DNA from 2 places in the Arthrobacter sp. KUASC02 genome. Region 2 is predicted to be linked to the other one. Evidence: riboswitches for the same ligand, from Rfam matches in the RefSeq annotation. Region 2 holds a riboswitch; the other holds the start of a gene.
What was found. Region 2 has a riboswitch for glycine ahead of gcvP (aminomethyl-transferring glycine dehydrogenase). Riboswitches for the same ligand answer to the same signal wherever they lie in the genome.

Region 1 (9,162 bases), 840 kb from region 2:
GTCGGACTGGAATCCGCTGAAGATCATGAACAGGCCCACAATAATCAGTGCCGCGATGGCGATGATCTTGATCAACGCGAACCAGAACTCGGTCTCGCCGAAGGCCTTCACCGTGGTGAGGTTCAGGAGCAGCAGGATGGCCACAGTGGCCAGGCCCTGGATCCACAGGGGGAGCCCCGGCCAGAGTTCCTTCGAGTAGCCGGCAATGGCGATCACGTCCGCGATTCCGGTGATCACCCAGCAGAACCAGTAGGTCCAGCCGGTGAAGAACCCGGCCCAGGGGCCCAGCAGGTCAGCGGCGAAGTCGCTGAAGGATTTGTAGTTCAGGTTGGACAGCAGCAGTTCGCCCATGGCCCGCATGACGAAGAACAGCATGAAGCCGATGATCATGTAGACGAAGATGACGGACGGGCCGGCCGCCGAGATGGTTTTGCCGGACCCCATGAAGAGGCCGGTGCCGATGGCTCCGCCAATGGCGATCAGCTGGATGTGCCGGTTGCTGAGCTGCCTTTCAAGATGCGGTTCCTGGTGGGAGGTCAGGGTCTTAGTTGTCACGTGCTGCTCCTCGAATCAATGCTGGCTGGAGTGCCGTTGGGGAAGACGCGGGGCCCGCTTCGTTGGGGACCGCATCGAGGTTGTTGAAGCTGTAGAGGTGGATGCCGGCGATCTTCCCGGGCTGGCTTCCCAGCCCGTCCACGAGGTTCTGCGGCGAGTAGCGGTCACCGCTGAGGAGCTTGCGCGCCAGCGGGCCTTTTCGGCTCAGGAACTTCAGGGAACTTCCCACGCCGATCTGCGTCGCCAGGGAGACCAGCTTGGTCCGCGGAACGTTTCCGGCCACGCCGGCCCAGACGGGCAGCTGCACTCCTTCGCGGCGCAGGAGCGCCACGTAGTCAAGGACTTTCGGTGCGGAGAAGCACATCTGCGTCACCACGTGCGAGGCCACGTGCTGCTTGGCCAGCAGGGCGTCCAGCAGGTCCACCGGCCCAACCGAGGGATGACCCTCCGGGTAGCCGGCGATTCCTGCCCGCATCATGCCGCCCGTGTACTGCGCGATGTCTTCGAGCAGCGGGAGCGCGGAACCGTACGGGCCGGCCGGCTGCTTCCGGTCGCCGCCGATCACGAACACTTCGCTGATGCCGGCAACGTTGCAGTCGCGGAGGATTCCGGTGAGCTGGGACCGGTCATGCAGGCTCCGCGCCGCGAGATGCGGGACCACGGAGTAGCCGAGCAGGCTCAGCTGCACAGCGGTGCGCATGGTCCGTTCGATCCCGTGGTGGGGCAGGCACGTCACGGTGAGCGTTGTGGTCAACGGCACGTGCGCGCTGACCCGATCAGCGATTCCCTCTGACGGGATGATCTCGATCCGGGTGGGGAACATCATCGGTCCTCTCTCAATGTCACGTCTGAATATCACGGTGGTCCTAGTGGTGTGCCGCGATGAGGGAGCTGGCTTCCTGGCGGGTGCTGCCGGAGCTTTCGATGTGCGCGAGTTCGGCCGGGATGTCCCAGCCCTTCTTGCGCATCGCGGTGGCCCAGAGCCGGCCGGCACGGTAGGAGGAGCGGACCAGCGGGCCGGACATGACGCCGAGGAAGCCGATCTCCTCGGCCTCCGTGGCGAGGTCCACGAATTCCTGCGGCTTGACCCAGCGGTCCACCGGCAGGTGGCGTTCGGACGGGCGCAGGTACTGGGTGATGGTGATCAGGTCGCAGCCGGCCTCGTGCAGGTCCCGCAGGGCCTCGGAGATTTCCTCGCGGGTCTCGCCCATGCCCAGGATCAGGTTGGACTTGGTGACCATGCCCAGGTTCCGGCCCTGGGTGATGACATCCAGGGACCGGTCGTAGCGGAACGCGGGGCGGATGCGCTTGAAGATCCGCGGCACGGTCTCGACGTTGTGCGCGAAGACCTCGGGCTTGGAGTCGCAGATCGCCGCGATGTGCTCGGGTTTGCCCGAGAAGTCCGGGATCAGAAGTTCGACGCCGGTGCCCGGGTTCAGTTTGTGGATCTTCCGGACCGTTTCAGCGTAGAGCCAGACGCCCTCGTCGGCGAGGTCGTCGCGGGCCACCCCGGTCACGGTGGCGTACCGGAGCTGCATGGCCTGGACCGAGCAGGCCACCTTGGTGGGTTCGAACATGTCCACCGGGGAGGGCTTGCCGGTATCGATCTGGCAGAAATCACAGCGCCGGGTGCATTCGGAGCCGCCGATCAGGAACGTGGCTTCCTTGTCTTCCCAGCACTCGAAGATGTTCGGGCAGCCGGCCTCCTCACACACCGTGTGCAGGCCTTCCTTCTTCACCAGGTTCTTGAGCTGGACGAACTCCGGGCCCATCTGGACCTTGGCCTTGATCCACTCCGGCTTACGCTCCACCGGGGTGGCCGCATTACGCTGCTCAATACGCAGCATCTTCCGGCCTTCTGGTGCCAGTGTCATTATTCTCTTTCCTTCAGCATTCGGAGTCAGCATTCGACGACGTTGACGGCGAGGCCGCCCATCGCGGTTTCCTTGTATTTGGAGGACATGTCCTTGCCGGTCTCGCGCATGGTCACGATCACCTCGTCCAGGGACACCCGGTGCGTCCCGTCACCCCAGAGCGCCATCTTCGCGGCGTTGATCGCCTTCGCGGCCGCGATCGCGTTCCGCTCAATACACGGGATCTGCACCAGACCGCCGATCGGATCACACGTCAGCCCCAGATTGTGCTCCATCGCGATCTCCGCCGCGTTCTCCACCTGCTGGGGTGTGCCGCCCATGACCTCCGCCAGACCGGCAGCGGCCATCGAGGACGCCGAACCCACCTCGCCCTGGCAGCCCACCTCCGCCCCGGAAATCGAGGCCTGCTCCTTGTACAACACCCCGACCGCACCGGCGGCCAGCAGGAACTTCACCACCACATCATCCCGGTCCGCCTGCGTGGCCTGATCCATCCCCGGCGCGAAGTGCAGCGCGTAATACAACACCCCCGGAATGATCCCGGCCGCCCCGTTCGTCGGGGCCGTGACCACCCGCCCGCCCGAGGCGTTCTCCTCATTGACCGCCAGCGCGATCAGGTTCACCCATTCCTGCCAGTACTTCGGATCCCGGTACTCCGGATCCTGCCGGCCCGCATCCTGGTCCCGGGTCTCCTTCAGGAGGCGTTCGTGCCAGTCCGGAGCCCGGCGCCGGACCTTCAGCCCGCCGGGCAGCAGGCCTTCACGCTTCAGGGACACCGCAACGCACTCCTCCATCACGGAGTAAATGTGCAGCAGCCCCGCCCGGATCTCCTCCTCGGACCGGGACGCCCGCTCGTTCACGAACATGATCTCCCCGATGGACAAACCCTTGGACTGGCACCGGCCCAGCAACTCCGCCGCCGTACGGAACGGCAACGGCAGCTCCTTCTTCGACTCCTCCAGCTCCTGCTGCGCCGCGTCCTCCTCGCCCTCACGGACAATGAACCCGCCGCCCACCGAGAAGAACGTCGCCGCATGCAGCACTTCACCGGCAGCATCCGTGACCGTAAACGTCATCCCGTTCGTATGCCGCGGCAGGACCGTCAACGGCCGCAACACCATATCCTTCACCCCGTACTCCAGGGCCACCCCGGCACCATCAACAGCACCGGCCAGCCGCAGCTTCCCGGACTCCGCGATCGCCGCCAGCCGCTCCTCCACCTCCGCCGGCAGGATCTTCTCCGGATGGAAACCCTCCAACCCCAGCAGGATCGCCGTCATCGTCCCATGACCATGCCCGGTCGCGGCGAGCGAGCCATACAAATCCACCCGCAACCCCGCCACCTTCGCCAGGTCACCGGAGGACCGAAGCTCCTCGGCGAACACCGCCGCAGCACGCATCGGACCCACCGTATGCGAACTCGACGGCCCAATCCCGATGGAAAAAAGATCAAACACACCAACAGCCATGGCCGGGGTTCCTTAGTTGCTCACGCGGGGAAGGGGAGCACGGCGGCGCGCGCCAGCACGGCGGCCTGGAAACGTGGATGGGGACGGGTGTATCAGCACGAGGAACTCCATAATTCAGGTGGCACAGGGTGCCACGATGATTCGGGTTCCTCCCCGCTCTGTATCTGACCTGAGAGTTTCCGCGGACCCTGCTGTTACAGCGTGCCGCTTGCACCGTCGGTGAGCCCGGAGACCGGACTACTTTCCAGAGTTGCCTCGCCGCGGCGGTACGTGGGCCTGAGAGATTCCTGGGGAGGATTTGCTCCTACGGCGCCTGCTGAACGTACCGGCAGGACTCTCCCGCCGCAGATCAAAAGCATGTGTCACTTGTCGGTGACACGGCTCACACTTTACTCCGTCGCCGGGACGGCACGCAACAGAGTCACTTCACACGGGTCACACTTCCCGCGCCGGCCGCTCCGGAATCCCGTCCCGGTACATCACGGTGCTGCGTTTGAAGATCTCGGCATAGACCGAGGACCGGACGGACGTCACCGTCTCCAGCTGCCGGAGATCGTCGAGCAGCAGCCGCAGTTCGTCCAGGCTTGGCAGGGCCACCTGGGCCAGCACGTCTTCACCTGAGGCGGCGGCCCAGCGGGTCACCGGAAGGCCGGCCAGGTATTTCGCCGGCGCCTCCGCCGCGTTGCCGGAACGGGTCAGGGTGATCAGGGACTCCACGGGGAATCCGAGTATTGCCGGATCCACCACTGCCCTGATGAACAGGGCACCGGAGTTGGTCATGGCTTCAAGGCGGCGGCTGACGGTTGCTTTGGAGACCGACAATTCGGAGGCCAGCTCATCCACGGTGGCCCGCCCGTTGCGTTGGAGGAGCCCGGCCAGGGCCCTGTTCGTTTCATCAAGCGCCTCACCGGGCTGGCCGGTGCGGATTCCGGCCAGCCGGCCGTCCTCGTCGCGGTGGAGCGCGGCGTACTGTTTCTTGTCCAGTACCTCCGGGGTCCAGCCGCTGGGGGTGCGGAAATACTCCAGCAGGGGTGTCATGGCAAAGGACTGCACACCGTCCACCCCGGACAGGCGCCGGTAGAGAAGCCCGCCCAGTTCATCCGGGGAAAGAAAGAGCTCCGCCACGGCCTCGTTCGTGCCGGACAGTGCGGTGACCCAGGATGACTCTTCCTGCTCCGCAAGCCATGTGCAGACACCGCGCAGGTTGCGTGGGGCCGCCGTCACGCGCAGCAGGAAGGCCGACCGCGAACTGACCGACGACGGGTTGATGAAGGAGTTGGTGCGCACCAGACCGGATTCGAGCAGCTTGTTGCCGCGGCGTGCCACGGTGCGTTCCTGCTGCCCCAGGACATCGGCGATCAGGCGCCAGGGAGCGCGCCCGTTCCGAACCAGCGCGGCCACGATCTGCCGGTCCAGGGCGTCAAGCTGCTCCACGTCCCGGCTCCTCTCATTGCGGCTGGGAAAGTACGACGCCGGACGGCTGCTTCCGCGGAACGGAACCGGGGCGGCGGACCCGCCGCCGCCCCGCTCATGTCAGTTCCGGCCCAGATAGGCTAGCACTCCGGAGAGCGCTGCACCTGTTCCCCCGACGACGGCGGCACGGGCGTCCGGCGCGAACTGCGGCGAGTGGTTCCCGGCGGGTGCCGCGCCGTCCTCGAAGAGCTCCGGATCGAAGGCGCCAAAGGCCCAGAACACGCCAGGCACGCCGATGGCGTCGCTGAGCCATCCGGCGTCCTCCGACCCCATGCCGAGCGGTGCGTCGATCAGCGCATCGGCGCCGAAGTCAGCCGTGAACGCCGCAGTCACGCGGTCGGCGGAGGCGGGATCGTTGTAGCAGCGGGGGAAGCTGTTCAGTTCCACGATGGTGGGTTCCGGCGCCGCCGAGGCCTCGGCTTCGGCTGAGATGATCCGGCGGATGGCGGCAAGCACGGTGGCGCGTGTGTCCTCGTCGGGCGTCCGGACGTTGACCGAGAACTCGGCGGAGTCCGGAATGATGTTCTCCTTCAGGCCCGCATGGAAAGTTCCCACGGTGACGACCGCCGGCGTCGAGGGTGCCAGCTCGCGGGAGACGATGGTCTGCAGGCGAAGGACCATGGCGGCGGCGGCCACGATCGGGTCGATCGACTTTTCGGGCTGCGAGCCGTGGGCCTGCTTGCCGTGGACGGTGATCTTCCACGAATCGGCCAGGCTGGCCATGTGCCCGCCCCGGATCATGAGTTTGCCCTGGCTGACCGGCATGACGTGCTGGGCCAGCACCACGTCTGGTTTGGGGGCCCGGTCCCACAGGCCGTCGTCGATCATCGCCTTGGCACCGTACGCCGTCTCTTCGCCGGGCTGGAAAATGAGCACCAGGGTTCCGGCCCACAGCTCGCTGCGGTCCGTGAGGAGCGAGGCCAGCGCCAGCGCGGCGGCAATGTGCGTGTCGTGGCCGCAGCCGTGCATCACCGGAGCGGTGGTCCCGTCCGGCAGGGTGCCGGTGGCCTCGCTGGCATAGTCAAGGCCCGTCTGTTCTGGGATGGGCAGGCCGTCGGTGTCGGCGCGGAAGCCGATGACCGGACCGTCGCCGTTCTTCAGGATGCCAACCACGCCGGTCCCGCCGCAGCGGAAGGATTCGATGCCCAGGCCGGCAAGGTGCTGTTCGATGTACTCCGCGGTCTTGAATTCCTGTGCCGAGAGTTCCGGGTGGGCATGCAGGTGCTTGTAGACGCCGACGTATTGCTCCACGAAGTCCTCGGGAACTTCGACGGCGGGGGTCAGGCGTACGCCTGTGGTGGTGGTGCTCATTGCTGGCTGCCCTTTCAGTGGGTGGGTTCGGAAATGCGGGTGGCCTGGACGTTTTCGCCGGCGGCCGGTTCCATCGGAGCCTGCGGGGCTCTGGAGCGCGCAAACCAGGAGGCTGCGATGGTGATGAGGACAGCCAGCGCGGTGGCAAAGTACGTCAGGCCCGGAGCCAGCGGCACCACCACGAACACGATGGCGGCGGCCACAATGACGGCCACAATCGTGGTGCGGCGGCTCTTCATTGCCATGACGCTCTGCAGGACCACGGCGCCGAATATTGCGGGCAGGATGTAGCTGCGTGCCGTAGCGATCAGGGGCGCGGGGAGCATTCCCACGAGCCAGGTGCCCAGCACGCCCACAAAGAAAATGAGTGTGGTGATGTGGACCAGCACCGCGCCGATGATGGCGCTGCCGGCGATGAGTTCAGCCCGGCGGGTGCCCGGCTTCTCCCCCAGGTTGGCCTGAGCCACGATGGCCGCCGGCAGCAGTTTGTTCGCAATATTGCCGATCAGGAAGGCCTGGTACATGGCTGAGCGCCCCAGGATGGGGAAATAGGACACCGGCTCGATCACGGCGATGATGCCGAACGTGGCCAGGACGGCCCCGACGGCGGTGACCAGTTCCAGGGGTGTCACGCCCATGCCCGCGCCAAAGGCGGCGTACAGGGCCGCGGCCAGGGAAATCGGCAGCCCGAGCCCCAGGGTGATGGGACCCCAGACTGACGTGGTGCGGTCGAAGGCCGAAAACCGTGCGGATGTTTCAGGGGAAGTCGTGGTGGACATCAGATTGGCTCCTGTCGGGGGTTTCAGGCGGCTGCGGTCATGACGAAAGCGGCGGTGAGTGCCACGATGATGGACATTCCCAGTCCCCATTCGCGAAGCCACGGAAGCCGGAGCCTATGGGCAAGCAGGAGGCACACGCCCATTGCTGCCGCGGAGGCGAGCATGGTGACGAGGTGGACGGGAGACTTGAGCACCTCCTGGAAGGCGAGGGTGAAAAACGCGCCCAGCAGCGCCGCCGTCGGGACAATGGCCATCACTGCGGGGTTAACCTTGCGGAGCTTGGCGTCGCCTTTGCTGAGGATGGGCGTCAGGATCAGCGCCGTCAGCATCCAGGCGAGGCCGCCGATGGTCATGGCTGCGAAGGCGAGGGCGAAGATCTTCTGCGTGTACGTGGGTCCGCCCAGCTGTGCGCCCTGGGTGCCGGCCGAAATGCCGGCTGCTGCAACGTCGAAGGCAGCCGAGCCCACGAGGCCGATGCGTGTCAGGACCGCGGGGGTTCCGAACAGCGGGAGGAGGGAGATGGCGATGAGGGCAACGGCAAGTGAGGGGCCAATAGCCGCTACGGCACCGGAGCGGACTGAGCTGTTGACCTGCCCCGGCGTGAGCTCGGCGGCCGGTGCCGCTTTCCGGATGGCCTTGAAGTAGATCACCGATTGGAGGATGACGACGGCGAAAACGCCTACCGCGGACGCCCATAAGACGGGGTGGTGGATCAAAGGGGTGATGTCTGTGGAACCGGGATCGACAGCTGCGACAACCACGTTTACTCCTCTGGAAACTGAGGGGACACTCCTTGTTTGAGTGTCCGAAATTAATACTTCATGAACTCCTTGTGCCTGTTTGTTTCATTCTTACAGCACGAGTTGTCGATAAGTACACAGTTTTCAGATTTCCGACAGATCACGAAAGTGAAGCGCCGGTGTAAATTATCCGGCCCCGGGCGAAGGCTAGAGAAGCACGGCTGCGAACATTGCCGTTCCGCCGGCGCCGAAGATGGCGAGCATGAGGCCCACCCAGAGGCTGCCCCGGGAGATGACAAAGACGGGCCGCGTCGATTCAGCCGGGTTCGCCGGGTTGTAGAGCACCGGGATGTGCGTGCCGATGATTTCCTGGTCCGGGCCGTAGATGTCTGACTGGCCAAGCCACCTCAGGCCATGGGAATCCTGGAACTCGTAGGACGGGGCAAAGCGGTTCCGGCCGTTGCTCGCAGGGCCGTCCACGCCGCGCAGGTTCCCGGTCACCAGGGCCTGCGCGGGCACCCAGCCGCGAAGGGCAGACCGCCGCCGGAATGAGCCGGCCAGGGAAACCCCCATGACTATCAGGCCCGCCACCAGAAACAGCGCGGGCACCGCCAGGAACAGCGCCACTATGGAGTTCATGCTCAGCCCACCGGGAGGACGCTGATGAAGAGGAACGCTCCAGCGGCAATCGCGGCGAAGAACGGGATCATGCAGCCCATCGCCGTGCGGTCCTGGGATGACACCTGGAACGACTGATTGGGGTTGATGGGGTTGTACATCACTTCCACCCACGAGCCCGGATCCGGCTGGCTGGCGTATGAGACCTCGGATTCGCCGGCAAACAGGGTCCCGCGGGGATCCGCAAACTGGTAGGTGGGGTAGTAGCGCCGGCTGCGGCTCCCGCCGCCTCCCCCGTTGGTCCAGCCGGCCACGCTTCCGGTGACGACGGCCTGGACCCTCG
Region 2 (9,162 bases):
CCGGGAGGGTGTCCGCCGGGTAGCGGGAGAGCGTCAGTTCCGGCAGGAAGACGACGGTGGCCCCCAGCCGGGCTGCGCGTCCGATGCCCTCGTCCAGTTCTGCGCGAAGCCGGGCAGGGTCGGCGTGCCAGCGGTGCTGGACCACGCCGACCCGCAGCGCGGGACGGGCTGAAGGCTGCGTCCGGGCCAGGGATGCGGGTGGTTCGAGGCAGGTAATTTCAATCATGGCGAATACTCCAGTGAGACGGCGGTCACTAAATGAATGACGTTCATTTAGTATCCACGTCACGCCGCCGCATGGCAAGGAAAAAATGAACAAACATCATTTTGTTAAGCCCCGCGCGAGAATCGGTGGCGCCGCTGTGGCGGCTGGGATAGTTTCGAATTACCCGAGAAACCGCTGACACCAGGAGGATCAATGAAGGCATCACCGACGCTGACCAACAATCTGCAGGCTGTGCTCGCGGACCTGATTGAGCTGCACATCCAAGGCAAGCAGGCCCACTGGAACATCGTGGGAACCAACTTCCGCGACCTCCACCTGCAGTTGGACGAAATTATCGATGCCGCCCGGAACTACGCCGACGACATGGCGGAGCGCATGCGGGCACTCCACGCCCTGCCGGACGGCCGCAGCACCACCGTTGCGGAAACCACCAGCCTGGCGCAGTTCCCCCAGGGGCTCATCAACACCAAGGATGCCGTGGACCGCATCGTCGCGGCGCTCGAAGCGGCCGTGGGCACCATGCGCAAAGTCCACGATGAAGTTGACGAGGAAGACCCCACCACGGCTGACCTGCTTCATGAGTTCATTTCGAAGCTCGAGCAGTACGCCTGGATGGTGGGCGCGGAGAACATGAAGGCGTCGGCCAGCGTGACCACGCCCGACAGTAAATAGGCACAGCAAGTAGGCTCGGCGGCCAAGAGCGCCGCAGCCAGGCGGACCGCGGGGACTCCGGCCGCCCGCCATCGCCAGGGAAGCCCGGCGCCGGACAGTGTTTCCGGCGCTGGGCTTCCCTGCTGCCGCGGGGGCTTCCTTTGGCTGCCCTTCGATCAAGCGCATAACCCTTGACTTCCGGACACTTCGGAGAATACTTAAGTATATGCTTAACAATCGTGAGGCGGGCGGCGCGGAACTCGACGCTATTTTCCAGGCGCTCGCCGACCCCACCCGCAGGGCCATCCTCATCCGGCTCTGCGAGGGACCGGCGTCCGTCTCGGAGCTCGCCAAGCCTTTCGCCATGAGCCTGCCCGCAATCGTTCAGCACCTGCAGGTACTCGAGCACAGCGGCATGGTCCGGACCGAAAAGATCGGCAGGGTCCGCAGCTGCAGCATCGAACCGGCGGCGGTCCGGCTGGCGGAAGACTGGCTGGGCAGGCGCAGGACGGGCCTGGAACGCCGCCTCGACCGGCTGGAAGCCTTCCTCAAGAAGCCCTAGCAACAAGAAACGAAGGAGTACGCCATGGCAACCCCCATCACGCACGCAAGCTTCAGCCTCGAACGCAGGCTGAACGCCCCGCCGTCGCGCGTTTTCCACGCCTTTTCCGATTTTGCGAGCAAGAAAAAGTGGTTCGGCGGCCCGCCTGAATGGACCCAGGGCGAGTCCAGCCTCGATTTCCGCGAGGGCGGCAGGGAAACCGATGTCGGAGGTCCGCCCGGCGGTTTCGTGTCCACCATGAACGCGGTGTACCAGGACATCGTGGAGAACGAACGGATCGTCTTCACCTACGAAATGCTGCTCGACGGACGCCGCATGTCCGTTTCGCTCAGCACGGTGGAACTGGCGCCCGACGGCGACGGCACCCTGCTCACCTTGACGGAGCAGGGTGCCTACTTCACCGAAGAGGACCAGGCCGCGGGCCGGGAGGAAGGGTTCAGCGGCCTGCTGGACGCCCTCCAGGCCTTCGTCGAAGGCTGAAGCGGGCGGTGCTACGCCGCCTTCGGCACTCCGCGGAGTACGACGGCGACAAGGACTGCCGCCCCCGCCATCAGCACCAGCCCGATGGACGCCGTCACGTGGACGCCCGACTCAAAGGCAACCCGGGCGGCGGACGTCAGGGCGTCCGCCAGCGGCCCGGGGAGCGAATGCGCGAGCTCCATGGACCCGGCGAGGGTCTCCCGGGCGTGGGCAATCCCCTCGGCCGCACCTCCGGGGCTGGAAGCAGCGAGTCCCTCCGGCAGGACCAGGTTCCGCTGGTACGACGCGGTCAGGATCGAGCCGAGCACGGCCGTGCCCAGCAGCGAGCCAATCTCGTAGCCGGTCTCTGAGATAGCGGCAGCCGCTCCTGACTTCTCCGGTGGCACGGACCCCAGGATCATGTCGTTGGAAATCGTCTCGGCTGCCCCCACGCCCAGGGCCAGGACCAGGAGCGCACCCAGCAAGAGGGCCGGCCCGCCCGAATGGTCCCCGAACGCCACCATGAAATAGCCGGTGGCGCTCAGGGAAAGGCCGCCGGCCACCACAAAGCCGGGCCGGACTTTCCGCACCAGCGGCACCACCAGCAGGCCGGCAACCACCGTGGCAACCAGTGCGGGGATCATGGCGATCCCGGCCTCCGTGGGCCGCTGGCCCTCCAGCAGCTGGAGGTGCTGGGCCAGGAACAGGATGAAGCCGTTGAACGAAAACAGGGCCAGCACGTTGGCGGTGATGGCCGTGCTGAAAATCCTGTTTCCGAAGAGGCTAATGTCCAGCAGCGGGCTGGTCAGCCTCTTCTGGCGCCGGACAAAGGCATATCCGATCACGAGTCCACCGCCGATGGCCGCGGCCGACGCGGCGCCGAAACCTTCCGTAGCCAATGACTTGATGCCGTAGACCAGCGGAACCATGGTCAGCAGCGAGAGGACGATGCTGGCACCATCCACCGATCCGGGCCGGGGATCCCTGGACTCGGGAATGAGGACGGGGCCGAGGACCAGGATGGGCAGCATGATGGGCACTGCCACCAACAGGATCGCTCCCCACCAGTACTGCTCCACGAGCCAGCCGCCGAAGATCGGTCCCAGTGCGGCGCCGCCGGAGAACCCTGCCGCCCAGATGGCGATCGCCAGCCGGCGCCGGTTTGCGTCCGGGAAGATGTTGCGGATCAGGGACAGGGTGGAAGGCATGAGCATCGCCCCGAAGAAGCCCAGTGCCGCGCGGCCGGCGATCAACATTTCCGCGCTCGGGGCGAATGCAGTGGCAGCGGACACCGCGGCAAAGCCGGTGCTGCCGATCAGCAGGAGCCGGCGGCGGCCGATCCTGTCACCGAAACTCCCCATGGCAACCAGTAGTCCGGCCAGGACCAGCGGGTAGGCATCAACAATCCACAGCAGTTGAACGCCGGTGGGTTCCAGGCTGCGGGCGATGGCAGGCAACGCAAATGTCAGCGCGGTGTTGTCCACGGCAACCAGCAGCACCGGGAACATCAGTAGCGCCAGGGCCAGCCAGTCGCGGCCCCGGTTCGTAGCGGCCGGCCGGCCGCCGGCAGCGGCAGGAGCGGCGGCAGGGTGCCGGGCCGGGCCGGCTGTGAGGTGACGGGTTGCCGGCGTCGAGGTTGAGGATGAGTTTCCCATGCCAATAACTGTACCGTCTGGACGGTATAGTTAAGAAATGAGCCCGGAGCACCGGGCATGATAGGAACCATGGCCAGAAAACCCGTCGCACGCGAAGCCGTGCTCGACGCCTTTGAATCCCTTCTGATCGAAGTGGGCGAGCGCGCCGCCACGCTGGATGCCGTCGCCAGGCGCGCCGGCGTGTCCAAGGGGGGACTGCTGTACCACTTCCCGAACAAGGAAGCCATGATTTCGGCCCTGCTCGAGCGCATGGACGTGCTGGTCGCGCGGGATCTGGACACCATGGCGAAGGCTCCGGAAGGAGCGGCGGCCTACTTCATCAGGTCCTCGCTCTGGGCGGACACTCCGTTGGACCGGGTCTTTGTGGCTGCCACGCGGCTCGCCGAAGTGGCGCACGAGGAGACGCTGCACCGTTTCGCGGCTGTCCAGGGGAGCTGGCTGGAGCTGCTGGCCGGTGACGTCGGCCCGGCCATGGCAAAGGCCGTGCTGTACATGGGTGACGGACTCTATTTCAATGCCATGCTGGCCAGCGGTCCCGGTGCCGCCCCGCCGGAAATGAGTGGCGACGTCGACAGCCTGCTGGCCGCCGTCGAGCGGCTCCGCGGCTGACCGCCGTGCCTGCCGAGGCCGCTGGCGGCCCGCTTCGCAACTCAGGCCGTAACGCGGCGGCGGGCGCGATGCGGAGTTTGCAGACTGGACTCCTACGTAGGACAATTGCAGCTGTGACTGTTGTCACCGCTAACTAAATATGCCTTTGATCTGCGGCGGGAGAGTTCTGCAAGTAGGTACAAGCAGGCGCCGTAGGAGCAAATCCTCCCCAGGAATCTCTCAGGCCCACGTACCGCCGCGGCGAGGCAACTCTGGAAAGCAGCAGGCTGTCCGTTGTGCCCCAACATTTGTTGGAGTCAACAACGCCGGACACGCCCTGCTCACCGACGGTGCAAGCTGAGCCATGCGAAAGCACGGCAATGCGGAAACTCTCAGGTCCAATACAGAGCGGGGAGGAACCCGGACCACTGCGGCGTACCCTGCGCCGCCATTAGTAATGGAGTTCCTTCGTGACGGTTAGTTCAGCCTCCACCACCTTCGTCGATCGGCACATTGGCGCCCGCCGCCAAGCCGACATCGACACCATGCTCAAGTCTGTCGGCTACGACACCGTTGACTCACTGGTAGACACCGCGGTTCCCAACGACATCCGCCAGGATGTTGCCCTCCGCCTGCAGGACGCCCTCAGCGAGGTTGAAGTCCTCGGCGAGCTGCGCAAGCTGGCTGCCAAGAACAAGACGGCCGTGCAGATGATCGGCCAGGGCTACTACGACACCGTGACCCCGCCGGTGATCCGCCGCAACGTCCTGGAATCCCCGGCCTGGTACACCGCCTACACCCCGTACCAGCCGGAAATCTCCCAGGGCCGCCTCGAGGCGCTCCTGAACTTCCAGACCATGGTTCAGGACCTCGTGGGGCTGCCCATCGCCAACGCCTCCCTGCTGGACGAAGCCACCGCTGTGGCCGAAGCCGTGCTGATGATGCGCCGCGCCAACAAGAACAAGACCGCCCACGACGGCAAGACCGTCCTCGACGCCGATGTGCTGCCCCAGACCATCGCCATCGTCAAGGGCCGCGCCGAGGCACTCGGCTTCGAGGTTGAGGTCGCGGACCTGTCCCTGGGCCTTCCCGACGGCGTCATCAACGGCATCGTGCTGCAGCAGCCGGGCGTTTCCGGCCGCGTGTTCGACCACTCCGCCGTCATCGCCGCCGCCAAAGAGCGCGGCGCCCTGGTCACCGTTGCGGCCGACCTGCTCTCCCTGACCCTGATCACGCCTCCGGGCGAGCAGGGTGCGGACATCGCAGTCGGCTCCACGCAGCGCCTGGGTGTGCCGCTGTTCTTCGGCGGCCCGCACGCTGCCTACATGGCTGTGCAGAAGGGCCTCGAACGCTCCATGCCCGGCCGCCTGGTGGGTGTGTCCAAGGACAACGCCGGCACCCCGGCCTACCGCCTGGCACTGCAGACCCGCGAGCAGCACATCCGCCGCGAAAAGGCGACGTCCAACATCTGCACCGCGCAGGCACTGCTGGCCATCGTCTCCTCGATGTACGCCGTCTACCACGGCCCCGACGGACTGAAGGCCATCGCCGAGACCGTCCACAACAGCGCCCGCACCCTGGCAGCATCCCTGAAGGCCGCCGGCCTTGAGGTCCTGCACGGCAGCTTCTTTGACACCATCACCGTCCGTGTTCCGGGCAAGGCCGTTGAAATCATTGCCGCGGCGGAGGCCAAGGGTATCAACCTGCGCGGCATCGACGCCGACACCGTGGGCATCTCCACTGACGAAACCACGACGCCGGAAATTGTCGCCGCTGTGGCTGCCGCCTTCGGTGCCGAGGTTGCCGGCGATGCGGCAGGATTTGCCCTCGAGGCCGCCGTCGAGCGCACCTCGGACTACTTGCAGCACCCGGTGTTCAACACCCACCGCTCCGAAACCCAGCTGCTGCGCTACATCCGCAAGCTCTCGGACCGCGACCTCGCGCTGGACCGCACCATGATCCCGCTCGGTTCCTGCACCATGAAGCTGAACGCCACCGCCGAGATGGAAGCCATCTCCTGGCCGGAGTTCGCCTCCATCCACCCCTTCGCCCCGGATTCCCAGACCGAGGGCTGGCGTGAACTGATCGATGGCCTGGAAGCGGACCTCGCCGAGATCACCGGCTACGACCAGGTCTCCATCCAGCCGAACGCCGGCTCGCAGGGCGAACTCGCGGGCCTGCTCGCGATCCGCGGCTACCACCTGTCCCGCGGTGACGACCAGCGCAACGTCTGCCTGATCCCGGCCTCGGCCCACGGCACCAACGCCGCGTCGGCCGTCCTGGCCGGCATGAAGGTTGTTGTCGTGGCCACCGCTGCCGACGGCACGATCGATCACGCCGACTTCCAGGCGAAGATCGAAACCCACAAGGACGTCCTGTCCGCGATCATGATCACCTACCCGTCCACCCACGGCGTATACGACGCCGACGTGCGCGAGATCTGCGACTCGGTGCACGCCGCCGGCGGCCAGGTCTACGTTGACGGCGCCAACCTGAACGCGCTCGTGGGCCTGGCCCAGCCCGGCAAGTTCGGCGGAGACGTGTCCCACCTGAACCTGCACAAGACCTTCTGCATCCCGCACGGCGGCGGCGGCCCGGGCGTCGGCCCGGTTGCAGCGAAGGCACACCTGGCGCCGTTCATGCCGGGCGACGCCAACAAGGCAGCGCACGAAGACGGGCACGGCGTTGCGATCTCCGCTTCGCGCTTCGGCTCCGCCGGTGTGCTGCCGATCTCCTGGGCCTACGTGAAGCTGATGGGCGGCGCAGGCCTGACCGAAGCCACCAAGTCGGCCCTGCTGGCGGCAAACTACATCGCCTCCCGCCTGAACGAGTTCTTCCCGGTGCTGTACACCGGCGAAGGCGGACTCGTGGCGCACGAGTGCATCCTGGACCTGCGTGAACTGACGGCACGGACCGGCGTCACCGCTGAAGACGTGGCCAAGCGCCTCATCGACTTCGGCTTCCACGCCCCCACCCTGGCGTTCCCGGTGGCCGGCACGCTCATGGTGGAGCCCACCGAGTCCGAGGACCTCGTGGAGATCGACCGCTTCATCGACGCGATGATCACCATCCGCCAGGAAATCGACCAGGTGGCCAACGGCGACTTCACCGTGGAGAACTCCCCGCTGCGCAACGCACCGCACACCGCGGCCGCCGTCGTTTCTTCCGACTGGAACCGCGAATACCCGCGCGAGCAGGCCGCCTTCCCGGTCCACCACCTCAAGCAGGACAAGTACTTCCCGCCCGTGGGCCGCATCGACGGCGCAGCAGGGGACCGCAACCTGATCTGCTCCTGCCCGCCCATCGAAGACTTCGAAAACTAAGGATTCCCCCGATGACTGAGAACTACACCGCGCTCTACGAAGAGCACAAGAAACTGGGCGCATCCTTCACCGACTTCGGTGGCTGGCAGATGCCCCTGAAGTACTCCTCCGAGCTGGCCGAACACCACGCCGTCCGCAACGCCGCCGGCCTGTTCGACCTCTCCCACATGGGCGAAGTCTGGGTTACCGGCCCGGACGCCGCAGCGTTCCTGGACTACGCCCTGGTCGGAAAGATCTCCGCCATGTCCGTGGGCAAGGCCAAGTACTCGCTGATCTGCCAGGAAGACGGCGGCATCATCGACGACCTGATCACGTACCGTCGCCCCGCGGCTGAAGATGGCACCGACAAGTTCCTGGTAGTGCCCAACGCCGGCAACGCCGTGGTGGTTGCCGCAGCACTGGCGGAACGGGCAGCGAACTTCGACGTCGTCGTACAGGACGCGTCCGCGGCGACCTCGCTGGTCGCCGTCCAGGGTCCGAAGGCCGAAGCCATCCTGCTTCGCCTGGTCCCCGCGGCACAGCACGAGCTGGTCACCGGCCTGAAGTACTACGCGGCCGTGGAAGTTCCCTTCATGGTGGCCGGCAGCAGCAAGGACCTCCTGCTGGCCCGCACCGGGTACACCGGTGAAGACGGCTTCGAAATCTTCGTGGACAACGATGACGCCGCCGCCCTGTGGCAGGCCATCGAAGCCGTCGCCGAGGAAGGCGAACTGGTTCCCGCCGGACTGGCGTGCCGCGACTCGCTGCGCCTCGAAGCCGGCATGCCGCTCTACGGCAACGAGCTCTCCCTCGAAGGCAACCCCTACGCAGCAGGCCTCGGCCCGGTTGTCTCGCTCGCCAAGGAAAGCGACTTCGTGGGCCGTGCCGCACTGGAAGCACTCAAGGCCGGCGGTGCCGGCTCCACGAGCGGGCGCAGGCTCGTGGGCCTCAAGGGCCTTGGCCGGCGTGCCGGCCGCGGCCACTACCCGGTCCTCAAGGACGGCAACGTGGTTGGCGAAGTGACCTCCGGCCAGCCGAGCCCCACCCTTGGTTACCCTGTGGCGCTTGCCTATGTCGACGTCGAGCATTCCGAGGTGGGCACCGCCCTGGACATCGACCTGCGCGGCAAGGCCGAGCCGTTCGAAGTTGTCGCACTGCCTTTCTACAAGCGCCAAAAGTAACCCGAGGCTGGCTGCGGGTCCCGGTGCCGCTCCTGGCTCCGTTTGGCCCGTCGGGGCTGACATCCTCCGCGTGCTTGGTCGCGTAGACGCCCGCTGGGCGGACGTGACGCTCCCTTGGACGCACGCTTCCGGATGCCAGCCCCGAGGGGGCCGGAGGCTCTCTTCTGCGGAACCGACACACCCGGACCCGCAACGGGTTCCGGCGCCTTCGCAAGCCAGAGGTGCTGGGGGATGTGCCGCCTGGCAAGCTCGATCATTGGGGGTTGAGCTTGCCGAAACCCGGGCAGCCTGCTTGGTGCTAGACCACTGTTTTATCTTTCAATGCCGTTGGTTCCCCACCGGAACTGACGGCCGGAGACGGCGGGTGAGCGGATTCCGGAAGCGTGCGTCAAAGCGACGAAGGAGCAGCACGCGGAGGAATTCGGTCACCCGCCTCCCCACCCGACCACACAAGTAACGAGATTAAGGAACACCATGGCAAAAGTAGCCGCTGAACTGCAGTACTCCGACGAGCACGAGTGGGTTGCCCGCGAGGCCG

Region 1: another riboswitch for glycine. It lies ahead of AC6JAC_RS21940 (L-serine ammonia-lyase); the one in region 2 lies ahead of gcvP (aminomethyl-transferring glycine dehydrogenase).

What each region holds. Positions count from the first base shown of each region.
Region 1 covers NZ_AP046053.1:4,757,102-4,766,263, forward strand. The annotation lists gene cycA (D-serine/D-alanine/glycine transporter) at 1-555, opposite strand, end outside; gene AC6JAC_RS21930 (methylenetetrahydrofolate reductase) at 545-1,381, opposite strand; gene lipA (lipoyl synthase) at 1,422-2,429, opposite strand; gene AC6JAC_RS21940 (L-serine ammonia-lyase) at 2,456-3,898, opposite strand; glycine riboswitch at 4,153-4,250, opposite strand; gene AC6JAC_RS21945 (Lrp/AsnC family transcriptional regulator) at 4,334-5,332, opposite strand; gene AC6JAC_RS21950 (amidohydrolase) at 5,432-6,682, opposite strand; gene AC6JAC_RS21955 (hypothetical protein) at 6,697-7,461, opposite strand; gene AC6JAC_RS21960 (DUF5058 family protein) at 7,485-8,222, opposite strand; gene AC6JAC_RS21965 (DUF3592 domain-containing protein) at 8,409-8,840, opposite strand; gene AC6JAC_RS21970 (DUF3592 domain-containing protein) at 8,843-9,162, opposite strand, start outside.
Region 2 covers NZ_AP046053.1:3,917,330-3,926,491, reverse strand. The annotation lists gene AC6JAC_RS18035 (nitrilase-related carbon-nitrogen hydrolase) at 1-226, opposite strand, end outside; gene AC6JAC_RS18030 (Dps family protein) at 419-898, shown strand; gene AC6JAC_RS18025 (ArsR/SmtB family transcription factor) at 1,104-1,439, shown strand; gene AC6JAC_RS18020 (SRPBCC family protein) at 1,464-1,919, shown strand; gene AC6JAC_RS18015 (MFS transporter) at 1,931-3,553, opposite strand; gene AC6JAC_RS18010 (TetR/AcrR family transcriptional regulator) at 3,623-4,162, shown strand; glycine riboswitch at 4,309-4,407, shown strand; gene gcvP (aminomethyl-transferring glycine dehydrogenase) at 4,612-7,464, shown strand; gene gcvT (glycine cleavage system aminomethyltransferase GcvT) at 7,476-8,624, shown strand; gene gcvH (glycine cleavage system protein GcvH) at 9,099-9,162, shown strand, end outside.